Regions from separate parts of the Mesorhizobium sp. WSM4809 genome, predicted to be linked through region 1. Evidence: predicted binding sites of a transcription regulator. Region 1 holds the regulator's gene; the other holds the start of a gene.
What was found. The regulator PhoB, encoded in region 1, activates phosphate uptake and scavenging genes when phosphate is short. The targets are predictions, from matches to a motif close to TGTCATNNANCTGTCAT.

Region 1 (7,330 bases):
AAGGTGCGGCTGTCGAAATCGAGCGGATTGACGCCAAGGCGCAGGCTGGAAATGACATGCAGCCCAATCCAGATGACCAGCAGCGCGCCGATCATGCCGAGCATGCGGGTGTCGATCTCGGTCGCCTTCAGGAACCGGGCGACGGCGCCGAGTTCCGACGCGCGCGCCGTATCGGTCTGCGGGTTTGACGTCGTATCGGTCATGGTTTCCTCCCACCGGCTGGCCGTCTGACGCGCATGCCGGAGCCCAGCCTAGAAGCTATCCGCATGATGCGGAAACAGAATTCTTTGAGAAAACGCCGCGGCTTTTGGGCCGCGGCGTTCAGATATTTCAAAGTGGTACGGATCAGTTGCAGGCCGCCACGGTGCCGGCGGCGACACCCGCGCAGACTTCGTCCTTCTTGATCCAGCCGGCGTCGATGACGACGTTGAGATTGTCCTTGGTGATGGCAACCGGGGTCAGGAACAGCGACTTGACGGTGTTGCCGCCCGGCGTCGTGAAGTCCTTGGCGCCGGCGATGTCGCTCGTCTTCTTGCCGTCGGCCAGTTGCGAGGCGATCTCGGCGGCATTCTTGCCGAGCTCCCGCGCGTCCTTCCACACCGACACGGTTTGCGTGCCGAGGGCGATGCGGTTCAGCGCGGCGTGGTCGCCGTCCTGACCCGAGACCGGCACGGTGCCGGCCAAGCCTTGAGCCGTCAGCGCCGCGACGACGCCACCGGCAGTGCCGTCATTGGCCGCGACCACCGCGTCGACCTTGTTGTCGTTGGCGGTCAGGAACTGCTCCATGTTCTTCTGGGCGTTGGCGGGCAGCCAGCCATCCGTGTAGGCTTCGCCGACATTCTTGATCTTGCCGCTGTCGATGGCTTCCTTGAGCACTTCCATCGAGCCCGAGAACAGGAAGTCGGCATTGGGATCGGCACCGGAGCCCTTGATGAAGACGTAGTTGCCTTCCGGCTTGACCTTGAACACTTCGCGGGCCTGCATGCGGCCGACTTCCTTGTTGTCGAAGGTCAGATAGAAGACGTCCTTGTTCTCGATCAGCCGGTCATAGCCGACGACCGGAATGCCTTCGTCCAGCGCCTTCTGCACGGCCGGGCCGATGGCCGAAGCGTCCTGCGCCAGGATGATCAGGGAATTAGCGCCCTGCGAGATCAGGCTTTCGACATCGGTAAGCTGCTTGCCGGGATTGGACTGCGCATCGGCGGAGATGTACTTGTCGCCAGCGGCCTCGATCGCCGTCTTCATGGCGGCTTCGTCGGTCTTCCAGCGTTCTTCCTGGAAGTTGGACCACGAAACGCCGACGACCTTGTCCTTCGCCTGCGCGACAGACGCGAGCGTCAGCGACATGGCGGCACCCGCCAGGATGGCGGCCGTGAATCTTTTCATATTATCCTCCCTGCGCCGCGTATGGCGCGACCAAACTGACCCGAGGGCCGGCACAGAGGCTCTATTTTTTCGAGCCTCGAAAAAATACTGGGCCAACGCCCGAACGCTGTCAACATCGATTCTGATGGATTTTGATGTCATTTCGAGTTTTTTTCGAGTCTCGGAATAAATAAATGACACGGCCTGCAGCTTCTGCCAGTATTTACCGGCGTCACCGACAGCGTTCCAGGGGCAGGAGGAACCGCGGCGACCGGGAGGATATGAAAGAACATGTCGGTCGGAATCCGCCACGACGATCTGCGCCGCCGCAACCGCGCCATGGTGATCGCGGCAGTGCGCCGCGCCGGACAGCCGTCGCGAACCGAGATCGCCGCGACCACAAGCCTCAGCCATTCGACCATCTCGGCGATTTCAGCGGACCTGATCGTCGAAGGCATCCTGACCGAAAGCAAGCCGAGCGAGGCCGGCTCACTCAAACGCGGCCGGCCGCAGGTCGGCCTCAGTCTCAATCCGGAAGCGGCCGCGGTAATGACCGTGGTGCTGTCGCTGAACTTCCTCTCCGTCGCCGTCATCGACTATGCCGGCCAGGTAATATCCGAGGAACAGCGCCGGCTGGACACGCTGACGATGTCGCGCGAGTCGCTGATCGGGGAATGCACGGCCATCGTGCGGCGCCGCCTGGCAGATCCCGACCTGGACGTGCGCAGCATCGCCCGCATCGCGCTGGCCATCCAGGGCATCACCGACACCCGTGCCCGCGCCATGCTGTGGTCGCCGATCACGCCGCACACCGACATCGCCTTCGCTGACATATTCGAAGACCAGTTCGGCATCCCTGCCATAATGGAGAACGACTGCAACATGATGGCGGTGGCGCTGCGCTGGCGCGACCCCGATCGTTACCGCGACGATTTCATCGCTATCCTTTTGTCGCACGGCATCGGCATGGGACTGGTGCTGAAGGGCGAATTGTTCACCGGCACCCATTCTTCGGGCGGCGAATTCGGCCACATGATCCATCGGCCGAACGGCGCGCTATGTCGCTGCGGACGGCGCGGCTGCGTCGAAGCCTATGCGGGCAATTACGCCATCTGGCGCAACGCCAGGCAGATGGGCGAGGATGCAGAACCCGTTGCCGATGTCAGCGACGCCGACATGCGCGCCCTGGCTGCCGCGGCCCGCGAAGGTGACGGACCCGAACGGGAAGCCTATCGCAAGGCCGGCGAAGCGCTCGGCTACGGCCTCGGCAGCCTGTTCGCGCTGATCGATCCGGCGCCGGTCGCCATGGTCGGTGTCAGCGCCGCCGCCTTCGACCTGATCGAGCCGGCATTGCGGCAAGCGATTGCCCAGACCGCCGGCGGCCAGCATTCCAAATCGATTTCCTTCGACACCGAGCCGAACGAACTGCCGCTGATCCGCGAGGGCTGCGCCATGCGGGCGCTGATCTTCGTCGATCAGGAGATTTTTGCGCCGGGCGTGCAGGCGAGATCCGGTTTCGGCGGCAAGAACGTGGCGTGAGTTCAAACGAGGGAGTTCAGTCCTCTCGGATGGCGTATCCGGCCCCACGGATCGTGCGGATGACATCAGGCATACGGCCATTGTTGACCGCCTTGCGCAGCCGGCCGACATGCACGTCGACCGTGCGCTCGTCGATGTAGATCGTCTCGCCCCAGACATTGTCGAGCAGCTGGCTGCGCGAGAACACGCGGCCTGGATGGCGCATCATGAATTCGAGCAGGCGGAATTCCGTCGGCCCAAGCCGGATCTCGCTCTTCTTGCGATAGACACGGTGCGACTCGCGATCGAGCACGATATCGCCGACCTTTAGCACGCTGGACAGCACTTCCGGCTTGGCCCGGCGCAGCAGCGCCTTGACCCTGGCCATGAACTCTGGCGTCGAGAAGGGCTTGACCAGATAGTCGTCGGCGCCGGTCGACAGGCCGCGCACGCGGTCGCTTTCCTCGCCTCGCGCGGTCAGCATGATGATCGGCAGCCGCTCGGTCTCGGGACGCATTCGCAGGCGCCGGCAGAGTTCGATGCCCGAAACCGCAGGCACCATCCAGTCGAGCACCAGAAGATCGGGAACGTTCTCCTGCAGCCGGATTTCGGCCTCATCGCCGCGCGTCACCACCTCGACCTGGTAACCTTCGGATTCAAGATTGTAGCGGAGCAGCACGCCTAGCGGCTCCTCATCCTCCACCACCATGATGCGTGGTGCGATCATCGGCTGGTCACCCCTGTTATGCCGCTGGCGCGGACATTGCCGTCTCGTCCTGCTTCGGACGATTGGCTGGCAGCTGCGTGCCGGTCAAAACATAGTAGGCATTTTCGGCGATGTTGGTCACGTGGTCGCCGATCCGCTCGAGGTTCTTGGCGCAAAACAACAGGTGCGTGCACGCCGTGATGTTGCGGGGATCTTCCATCATGTAGGTCAGCAGCTCGCGGAACACCGAGGTGTATTTGACGTCGATGCGTTCATCATTGTTTCTGAGCGTGGCAAGCGCTGCCGCGTCAGCGGCGGCATACTCGTCGACGACCCCCTGCACCTGGATCAGCACCAGCTGCGCCATCGCGTCGATCGAATGCGAAAGATCGTGCGGCGTGACGCTCAGCCCGACAGTGCCGACGCGCTTGGCGATGTTCTTGGCAAGGTCGCCGATGCGCTCGAGGTCGCCGGCCATGCGGATCGAACCGACCACCGCACGCAGATCGTTGGCCATTGGCTGGCGCTTGGCGATCAGCGTGATGGCGCGATCGTCCAGCTCGCGCTGGCGGGCATCCATGATGGCATCGTCGGAAACCACGCGCTGCGCCAGCGCATTGTCCGAATTGAGCAAAGCCTTGGTCGAGCCACTGACCATCGAGCGGGCGAGATCGCCCATGTCGCGGATCAGCTGGCTGATCTGCTCCAGATCCTCATCGAAAGATGCAACGGTATGTTCACCCATGATCTTCGTCCCTCATATGCCTGAGCTCAGCCGAACCGGCCGGTGATGTAGTCCTGGGTGCGTTTGTCGTCGGGGGTGGTGAACATCTTGTCGGTGGCGCCCTCCTCGACCAGATAGCCTAGATGGAACATCGCGGTGCGCTGCGACACGCGCGCTGCCTGCTGCATCGAATGGGTGACGATGACGATCGTATAGTTCTGGCGCAGTTCGTCGATCAGTTCCTCGACGCGAGCAGTGGCGATCGGATCGAGCGCCGAACACGGCTCGTCCATCAGGATCACCTCGGGCGACACGGCGATGGCGCGTGCAATGCACAGACGCTGCTGCTGGCCACCGGAAAGACCCGTGCCAGGTTCCTGCAAACGGTCCTTCACCTCGTTCCAGATTGCCGCCTTCTTCAGGCTCGACTCGACGATCTGATCCATGTCGGCCTTGCGCTTGGCCAATCCGTGGATGCGCGGGCCATAGGCGACGTTCTCGTAGATCGACTTGGGGAACGGATTGGGTTTCTGAAACACCATGCCGACGCGCGCCCTGAGTTCGACGACATCGATGTTCTTGTCGTAGATGTCTTCTTCGTCGAGCGTTATCTTGCCGGTTACCCGCGCGGAATCGATGGTGTCGTTCATGCGGTTGAGGCAACGCAGGAAGGTCGACTTGCCGCAGCCGGAGGGGCCGATCAGCGCCGTCACCTGATTCAGGCGGACGTCGAGATTGACATCGAACAGCGCCTGCTTCTCGCCATAGAACACGCCGACCTTGTCGCCGCGCATTTTGATCACTTCGTTCGACTTGGCGTTCATCTTATCGCCCACTGCGTTTTCAAGGGACTGTTCGGTCATGATGTTCATACCAAAATGCCTTTTTTCTACCAGCGCCGCTCGAACCGACGCCGAAGCACGATCGCGGTGATGTTCATGGCCATGAGGAAGACGAGCAGGATGATGATCGCGCCCGACATGCGCTCGACGAAGGCGCGTTCGGCCTCGTTCGCCCACATATAGATCTGCACCGGCAGCGCGGTGGCCGGATCGAAAGGCGTCGTCGGTGGATCGGCGACGAAGGCGACCATGCCGATTAGCAGCAGGGGCGCGGTTTCACCGAGCGCACGCGCTAGACCGATGATGGTGCCGGTGAGGATGCCGGGTGCGGCAAGCGGCAGGATGTGCTGGAACACCATCTGCATCTTGGAGGCGCCAAGACCGAGAGCCGCCGAGCGGATCGACGGCGGCACCGCGGCAAGTGCAGCGCGCGTCGCGATGATGATCGTCGGCAGCGTCATCAGTGTCAGCACCAGGCCGCCGACGAAAGCGGCGGAGCGCGGCATGCCCAGGAAATTGATGAACACCGCGAGGCCGAGCAAGCCGAAGACGATTGACGGCACCGCTGCCAGATTGTTGATGTTGACCTCGATAAGGTCGGTGAAACGGTTCTTCTTGGCGAACTCCTCCAGATAGATGGAGGCGGCGACGCCGATCGGTAGCGCCAGGAGCAACACGATTACCATCATATAAAACGAGCCGATGATCGCCACGCCCATGCCCGAGGTTTCCGGGCGGCTGGAGGCGCCGTAGGTGAACAGGCCGCTGTTGAAGTGCTCGGCCATCGCGCCCTCGGTCTTGAGCTTGTTCATCCAGGTGATCTGCTGGTCCGAGACCTTGCGTCGCGCTTCCTCGACACTGAGGTCGATCTGGCCCTTGAAAGCCGAGTCGAGATTGGCGGCGGCGAGGATGTTGACGTTGCGTGTCGTGCCGATCACGGACGGATCGGCGGCAACGATGTCGCGCAACTGGACGCGGGCGCCTTCCGACAGGAAGCCCTTGAGCTTCTGGATCATCGGCTTGTCATCAGGAGAGATGCCGAGCTTGGCCACAAGCGCGTTTTCGGCGAGCTTGGGATAATTTGCCTTGATCAGAACGCTCGGATCGGTTGCACGCTTGCCGGAAGGATCGATCACCTTCTCGTCGAACGAGATCGGCAGTGATACCGTCGTCTGCCAGAAGGCGGTGTAGCCTTTCGAGACGATGGTGATCAGCATGATTGCCAGGAACGCCAGGCCTACGGAAATCGCCACGACGCCATAGATGCGGAAACGGCGTTCGGCGGCGTAACGGGCCTTCAGGCCGATGTCGCGGCGCGGATGGGCCGCCGCCCTGACCATCGTATTCATGGAAATGTCGGTCATTCGTACTGCTCCCGATATTTGCGCACGATGTAGAGCGCGACGATGTTCATCACCAACGTCAGCGCGAACAGCGTCAGGCCGAGTGCGAAGGCGACCAGCGTCTGCGGCGAATTGAACTCGAGGTCGCCGGTGAGCTGGTTGACGATCTTGACGGTGATGGTCGTCATCGCCTCGAACGGGTTGATGGTGAGGTTGGCGGCGACGCCCGCCGCCAGCACGACAATCATCGTTTCGCCGATGGCGCGCGAGGCGGTCAGCAGGATGGCGCCGACGATGCCGGGTAGTGCAGCCGGCAGGATCACCCGCTTGATCGTCTCGGAGCGGGTCGCGCCGAGGCCAAGCGACCCGTCGCGCATGGCGCGCGGCACCGCGGTTATGATGTCGTCCGAAAGAGAGGACACCACCGGGATCAGCATGACGCCCATGACCAGGCCGGCGGTGAAGATGCTCTGGCCCTGGATGAAGGGCGAACCGCCGGTCAGCGCCGCGGACAGGTCGCGCAGGAACGGCCCAAGCGTGACGACGGCGAAGATGCCGTAGACGATGGTCGGTATGCCGGCCAGCAGTTCAAGCGCCGGCTTAACCACCGAGCGCACCTTGGGCGTTGCATACTCGGCCATGTAGACAGCCGACATCAGCCCGACCGGCACCGCAACCAGCAGCGCGACGGCGGCGATGTAGAGCGTGCCCGCAAGAAGCGGGATCAGGCCGAATTGGCCCTGGCTGCCGCCCGAACCGGCAGCGGCAAAACGCGGATCCCAGACGGTGCCGAAGAAGAAACTCATCGGCGAGACGCTTTCGAAGAAGGTGA
Region 2 (7,330 bases), on a different contig from region 1:
CCGATCCGGGCAAGGTCAGGCAGGTGCTTCTCAACCTCATCGGCAACGCCATCAAGTTCACCGACAGCGGCGGCGTGCTGGTGAGCATAGCACGCGCACGCACCGAAACCAGCGACCGCATATGCTTCACCATCGCCGATACCGGTCCGGGCCTTCGTGATGCCGACCTGGAGCGCATTTTCGAGGAGTTCGAACAGGCCGACGGCACGTCGACACGCACGCATGGCGGGGCCGGCCTCGGCCTTGCCATCTCCAGGCGCCTGGTGGCCGCCATGGGCGGCACGATCTCGGTATCCAGCCGGCTCGGCCAGGGATCCGAATTCGTCTTCGAAATCCCTGCGATAGCGGCCACCGAAGCGCCACAGGGCCACCAGAATGCTCTCTCGGGCAGACGCGCGGTGATCCTGTCGAAGAACGCTGTCGAGGCCGACGCCATCGCCCGCACCATCCGCGCCAATGGCGGCGCGGTCGACATCGCCACCACTGCCGCACAGGCCGCGCCTTTCGCCGCCGGCTGCGATGCGATCCTGGTCGATGCAGCGATGGAAGAAGGCGACGGAAGGCTGCTCAAGCGCCTGCGCCAGAGCGGTTTCTCCGACTGTGAGGCGATCACGCTGATCGCCCCGACCGATCGCGGCATGCTTGGCGAGTTCCGCGCCAGCGGCTACGCAACCTTCCTGGCCAGGCCGGTGCGTGGCGGAACACTTCTGCGTGTTCTGCTGAGCAGCCATGCTCCGAGCCTCGGCCCGCCGCCGCCGGAAAAGCGCGGCGCACCGTCGCTGCGGGCCGTCGGCAACCGCCAGCGCGGCCTGTCAGTGCTGATCGCCGAGGACAATGACATCAACGCCATGCTGGCCCGCGCCACGCTGCTGAAGGCCGGGCATCGCGTCAAGGTGGTCGGCAACGGCAAGGCCGCCGTCGAGGCTGTCACCGGCGCCGCGCACAAGGACCGCTTCGACGTGGTCTTGATGGATCTGCACATGCCGGTCATGGACGGGCTGGACGCGATCGCCGCCATCCGCCGCCATGAGGAAGAAAGTGCCGTGCGGCCGGTGCCGATCATGGTGCTGTCGGCCGACAGCCAGGAAAAGACCCGTCATGCGGTGTTGGCCCATGGCGCCAGCGGCTTTGTCACCAAACCGCTCGACCCCGAAGCGCTGGTCAATGCCGTCGAGGGGCAGGTCGTCGCGGCCTGAGCTTTCCACCGCCATTCGGCACAGGCGATCACTTAAACGTAGCCGGTTGATCGTATTCGCCAGCCGACGAAGTATTGCCCATGACGTCGTATCACGGTACTGTCACAATCCTGTTGCACCTACACCGTATCCCCGTGCCAAGAGGGATGGCTCGAAGGAGAATCACTCGTGCATACAGTTATGCCGGAATGTGACACTCGGCCGAACGCCAGCAGCGCCTTGCTTGCCGGACGTAACGTCGATTCCGTCATAAAGGGCGCTGCGCTGGGCCGTATAGGCAATCTTGAAGTGCGGCTCGCTCGCAACGAGGCCGAGATCGCGGCCGCGCAGGAAGTGCGCTACCGGGTGTTCTACGACGAACTTGGCGCCAGGAAGGACCTGTTCCAGGCCCATGACCGCCGGGACGCCGACCGGTTCGATCCGCTCTGCGACCATCTGCTGGTTTTGGACACCACGCTTTCCGGTCCCGAACATCGCCGCATCGTCGGCACATATCGGCTGCTGCGGCAAGAAATCGCGGCCACGGCCGGTGGCTTCTATTCCGAAGGTGAATTCGAGCTGACCAAGCTCATCGCCCGCCACCCCGGCCAGCGTTTCCTTGAACTCGGCCGCTCCTGCGTTTTGCCGGAATACCGCTCGAAGCGCACCATCGAGGCGTTGTGGCAAGGCATCTGGGCTTACATCAATCATTACGAAATCGGTGTGATGACCGGTTGCGCGTCCTTTCACGGCACCGTGCCGGCGGCGCATGCCGAAGCGCTCACCTACCTCGCCCACCACTGCCGGACGAATTCGGCCTGGGACGTGCGCGCTGTGTCCGGGCGCTATTGCTCGATGGATCTGATGCCGATCGAGGCCGTCAATGCCAAGGCGGCGATCGCCGCGATGCCGCCTTTGGTCAAGGGCTATCTGCGCGTCGGTGCCCGCATCGGCGATGGTTGCGTCATCGATCGCGAATTCTCGACGGTCGATGTATTCGTCGTGATGCCGGTCAAGGAGATCGGCGCACGCTACGTCAACTATTATGGCGGCGAAGCCCAGCGCTTCGCTGCGTGACGCTGGCGAATAGAGAATAGCGGGAGCTATCTCGCTCAACCCCTATTCGCTACTCTCTATTCGCTATTCGCTTCCTTTCACAAAATATCTTCCGGCCGCCTGCCGGGTCGGCTCTTGTAGGACGGAAATGACCAGCCGAATTTGAGCGCACCACCGCGCACGAGGAACGCCGCCGCAAAGCCGGCGAGGTTCGAGGCGAGCGGCGGCAGTCCGGCAAGATCGCCAAGCGTGTAGAGGCCTGCACCCGCAAGGGCCGCCGTGACGTAGATTTCGGGCCTGAGCAGCACCGATGGCTCGCCCGCAAGGAGATCGCGCAAAATGCCGCCGAAAGTGGCGGTGAGCACGCCGGTGATGACGGACACGACCGGCGAGCCGGTAATCGCAAGCCCCTTGGCCGCGCCCATCACCGAAAAGGCGGCGAGCCCGATGGCGTCGAGCCAGAGCAGCCACTTCCAGCGCGATTCGACACGATGCGCGCTGAAGAAGACCAGCACCGCAACCGCGGCGCAGACCAGCACATAGCCGGAGTTGGCGACCCAGAAAACCGGCAGGTTGAGGATAACGTCGCGAAGCGTGCCACCGCCTATCCCGGTGACGCTGGCCAGGAACAGGAAGCCGATGATGTCGAGTTGCTTACGCGAAGCCGCCAGCGCCCCGGTCGCCGCGAAGACGGCGACACCGGCATAGTCGAGAAGCGCGATGGCATTCATGCAGACCAGGGGAGTAAGGGAAGAGGAGAATAGGAGAGTATGTTTATCACAAAGCCGCACCGTTGGTACGCTTCCCTACTCCCCTACTCCCTTACTCCCCTACTCCCTTACTGCCCTAACTACGCATCTTTCTCAGCCTGCTCATTCACCGGCCCCGGCTCAACCGGTGCTTCAGCGGCGGCGAACTTCGGACCACCCTTGGCGACGCCGACCATGGCCGGGCGCAGCACGCGGTCGCCGATCGAATAGCCCGGCTGCACGACCTGGACCACGGTGTTGGCCGGGACATCCGGATTGGGCACTTCGAACATCGCCTGGTGGAAATTGGGATCGAACTTCTCGCCTTCAGGCGCGAGCTTCTTGACCCCATGCCGTTCCAGCGCCGACAGCATGGCGCGCTCGGTGAGGTCGACGCCTTCGATCAGCGCCTTGAAGCCGGCGTCACCCGATGCCTTGGCCTCGGCGGGAATCGCATCCAGCGCGCGGCGCAGATTGTCCGACACCGACAACATGTCGCGGGCGAAATTCGCGACCGCGTAGGTGCGCGCATCGTGCACATCGCGCGCCGTGCGGCGACGCAGGTTTTCCATCTCCGCCGCCACGCGAAGCGCGCGGTCCTTCAGCTCCTCATTTTCCTTCAGCAGCCGCACAAGGGCTTCATAGTCGCCGTCGGTGCTGCCTTCCGTGCGCTCGGCTGCGGGCTCGGTCGCCTCGACTTCGTCGGGCGCGCGTTCGTCTTTTGCCTGGTCGCTCATCGCCGTTTCCCGTCAATCTCGAATGATGTGGATTTTGTGCCCGATATCGATGTTTGGCGGCCAAAAATCAAGGGGTAAGCGACTATGGAAGCCGCCGGCCAAGGCCGGACAATGACAGGCAAGACATTTCGACTTTAATTCAAATTTTACCTTAACCGCGGGCTTTGCTTGCCATACAGGCATGATGGGGGAACCATTCTCTTGCTGCAGGAGTTTCGAAGCCGACACAGGATTTTGAGATGATGACCCGCAACATGGGCGAAAAGGCAGAGGGGCTGGCCATCGAGATCAGGCGCCAGTTCGGCGCCGAGGCGGTGACCCGCTTTCTGCGCACCTTGCCGGCCTTCCGCACCGAGGCCGACATCCCCGATCGGTTCAGAGAACTGCTCGACCGCCTCGATGGGGCGGAGCGCGGTGACATCGGCTGGCGCCGGCCGTAACGCAACAATCGATCTTGGCAGCAAACCTCCTATCGGCAATAGCCGGGGAGAGCCGAACCATCTAAGGATAGATGTGTTGTGGTTCAATGGAGGACGTAAATGCGCAAGGTTTCGATCACCTCATCGCTGATAGCGTTTGTCGGCCTCGGCGCCCTCACCTTGGCGGCCTTTCCGGCACAAGCAGACAATCTTCAGCTGCAATTGGGCAAACATGGCCCGCGGCTGAAGCTCATGGAAGATTGCGACCCCGCCTACGACGATTGCGAAGGCCCCCGTCGCGACGATCGGCGCGACCGCCGTCAACGAGGCTGCACGGAAGACCGGGCTCTCGACAAGGCAGACCGAATGGGCATCCGCCGCGCAAGGATAGAGTCCGTCGGCCGCCGGGAGATCACGGTCCGCGGCAGACAGGGCGGCGACCGCGTGCGCGTGACTTTTGGCACCGAGCGCGGCTGCCCTATCCTCGATCGCGAATAGCGATCGACCAGCGGAAAACCGACGCTCAGAGCCATCAGCAGGTCGATTTGGCGGGTTGGCAGGCTCGATCGCCAAGCCACGCGACAATTACGCACAGTAATTTTGCGTGATGTTGCCTTGCGGCGGCGAGGCGCCCCGCCTATGCTTCCTGATGAACATGATTTCCCCTGAGGCGGTCGCCAACAGCAAGCGCGCCTGGTTGAAGATTCTCGCCCGCTACAAGAAGCCTGACAGGCGGCGCAGCGCCGTCGAACTCGCCATCACCCTCATTCCATTCGCCATACTCTGGGGGCTGTCTTCGGCGGCTTATGCCTATGGCCATTGGTGGGGACTGGTCCTCATCCTCCCCGCGGCCGGGTTTCTGGTGCGCATCTTCATGATCCAGCACGATTGCGGCCACGGCTCCTTCTTCGCCAATCGTTACGCGGACGACTGGATTGGCCGCGCGCTCGGCATCCTGACGCTGACGCCCTACGATTGCTGGCGGCGCGCCCACGCGACGCACCACGCCAGCGCCGGCAATCTTGACGAACGCGGCATGGGCGACATCCGGACGCTGACCGTTGCAGAATACCGGCAGATGTCGTGGCGGGGCCGCCTCGCCTATCGTCTCTATCGCCATCCGCTGGTGATGTTCGGGCTCGGTCCGATCTGGCTTTTCATCTTCGAGCAGAGGCTACCCGTCGGCATGATGCGCGGCGGCCTGACCCCTTGGGTGTCGTCGATGACCACCAACCTTGGCATCGCGGTCGCAGCAGCCGTCCTTATCTGGTTCGTCGGCCCGGGCGCTTTCCTGGTGGTTCACCTGCCGATCGTCATCCTCGCCGGTTCGGCCGGCATCTGGCTGTTCTACGTCCAGCACCAGTTCGAGGAAACAGAATGGGCGAAGGATGCCGACTGGGAATTCCAGCACGCCGCCTTGCACGGATCGTCGTATTACGATCTCCCGCCGGTGCTGAACTGGCTCACCGGCAACATCGGTGTCCATCACGTCCATCACCTCTCGGCCAAGGTGCCGTGCTACCGGTTGCAGGAAGTGCTGCGGGATTATCCCGAGTTGCGCGACATCGGACGGGTTACGCTGCTCGAAAGCTTGCGCTGCGTCAAACTGGCATTGTGGGACGAAAACCGCCGCAAGCTGGTGTCGTTCCGCGAGGCACGGGCGGCGGCTTAAGCAATTCCAGGAGAAGTGTGAACGGTTTTCCAGGGAAAACGCGTAGCGTTTTCCCTGGGCAATTGCGTCACAACAAAAAGACCGCCGCGCCATGGGCGCCGCGGCCTGGAGCTCCGATCAGGCAGCCCTGATCATGTCGGCGGCCTTTTCGGCGATCATGATGGTTGGGGCATTGGTGTTGCCACCAATCAGTGTCGGCATCACCGAGGCGTCCACGACACGCAAGGCTTCAAGCCCGCGCACCTTGAGTTGCGGATCGACCACCGCCATCTCGTCGACCCCCATCCGACAGGAGCCGACCGGGTGATAGACCGTGTCGGCGCGGGTACGGATATGGGTCATCAGATCGGCATCGCTCGGCTCGCCGGCGATGTGCATTTCCTTGTGCCGGTAGCGCGTCAGCGCCGGCGAAGCCAGCACCTGCCGGGTGATCCTCACGCCTTTCAGCAGCAGTTCCGCATCGCGCTGGTCACCGAGAAAGCGCGGATCGATGCGTGGCGCGGCAAGTGGATCGGCGCTGGCCAGCCCAACCTCGCCACGCGAGTGCGGCCGCAATATGCAGACATGACAGGAAAAGCCGAAGCCGTAGTGCAGCGTGCGCGCATGGTTTTCGACCAGGCCGATGACGAATTGCAGCTGCAGGTCAGGGCGCTCAAGCGCCGGGTCGGATTTGACGAAAGCGCCGCTCTCGGCCGACGGCGAGGCGATCAGCCCGGTTCCATCCCGCCGCCACTGCGCGATGTGCCTGAGGAAACCCCACGCGCCGCGCGGGCTCATACCGAGCATATCGGTGTCCTTCGATCTCCAGCCGACGATAAAATCGAGGTGGTCCTGCAGGTTCTTGCCGACGCCCGGCAATTCGTGGACGACGGGAACGCCATGCACGGCAAGTTCGGCCGCCGGGCCGATACCCGACAGCAACAGAAGCTGCGGCGAACCGAAGGCACCACCGCAGAGGATCACCTCGCGCGACGCCTGTGCCACTGCCTCGCCTTTGCGCGTCCGGTAGCGGATGCCGGTGGCGCGCTTGCCGGCAAGGACGATGCCTGTGGCGTGCGCCCGCGTGATCACGGTCAGATTGGTCCGCTGCATCACCGGATGGAGATAGGCGGCGGCAGTCGAACAGCGCTCGCCATTACGGGCGCCACCGGCAAACTGGGTCACCTGGAAATAGCCGGCGCCCTCTTGTTCCGGTCCGTTGAAATCGTCCGAGGCGCGAATCTGGTTTTCGGCACAAGCCTCTATGAAGGCCTTGGCGATCGGCCTCGGCGAGCGCTGGTTCGACACTTTCAGCGGGCCGTCCCCGCCATGCAAGGCATCAGTGCCGCGCTCATTGCCCTCGGCGCGCCGGAAATAGGGCAGAACCTCATCCCACGACCAGCCCTCGCAGCCCAGATTTGCCCATTCGTCATAGTCGCTGTGATGGCCCCTGACATAGAGCATTGCATTGATGGCGCTGGAGCCGCCCAGCGCCTTGCCGCGCGGCTGGTAGCCCTTGCGGCCGCCAAGACCTTGCTGCGGC

Region 2: olsB (l-ornithine N(alpha)-acyltransferase) is a predicted target of PhoB. The motif match lies at 1,297-1,313, and genes of this name have one in related genera.

Annotation. Positions count from the first base shown of each region.
Region 1 covers NZ_JBVVQW010000010.1:65,914-73,243, reverse strand. Annotated here, with positions in the region: gene AC0L24_RS22885 (sugar ABC transporter permease) at 1-203, opposite strand, end outside; gene xylF (D-xylose ABC transporter substrate-binding protein) at 346-1,386, opposite strand; gene AC0L24_RS22875 (ROK family protein) at 1,657-2,904, shown strand; gene phoB (phosphate regulon transcriptional regulator PhoB) at 2,921-3,610, opposite strand; gene phoU (phosphate signaling complex protein PhoU) at 3,627-4,334, opposite strand; gene pstB (phosphate ABC transporter ATP-binding protein PstB) at 4,361-5,185, opposite strand; gene pstA (phosphate ABC transporter permease PstA) at 5,203-6,519, opposite strand; gene pstC (phosphate ABC transporter permease subunit PstC) at 6,516-7,330, opposite strand, start outside.
Region 2 covers NZ_JBVVQW010000002.1:627,858-635,187, forward strand. Annotated here, with positions in the region: gene AC0L24_RS07490 (hybrid sensor histidine kinase/response regulator) at 1-1,196, shown strand, start outside; gene olsB (l-ornithine N(alpha)-acyltransferase) at 1,377-2,252, shown strand; gene AC0L24_RS07500 (trimeric intracellular cation channel family protein) at 2,330-2,962, opposite strand; gene grpE (nucleotide exchange factor GrpE) at 3,082-3,717, opposite strand; gene AC0L24_RS07510 (hypothetical protein) at 3,957-4,157, shown strand; gene AC0L24_RS07515 (hypothetical protein) at 4,257-4,634, shown strand; gene AC0L24_RS07520 (fatty acid desaturase) at 4,786-5,808, shown strand; gene AC0L24_RS07525 (GMC family oxidoreductase) at 5,926-7,330, opposite strand, start outside.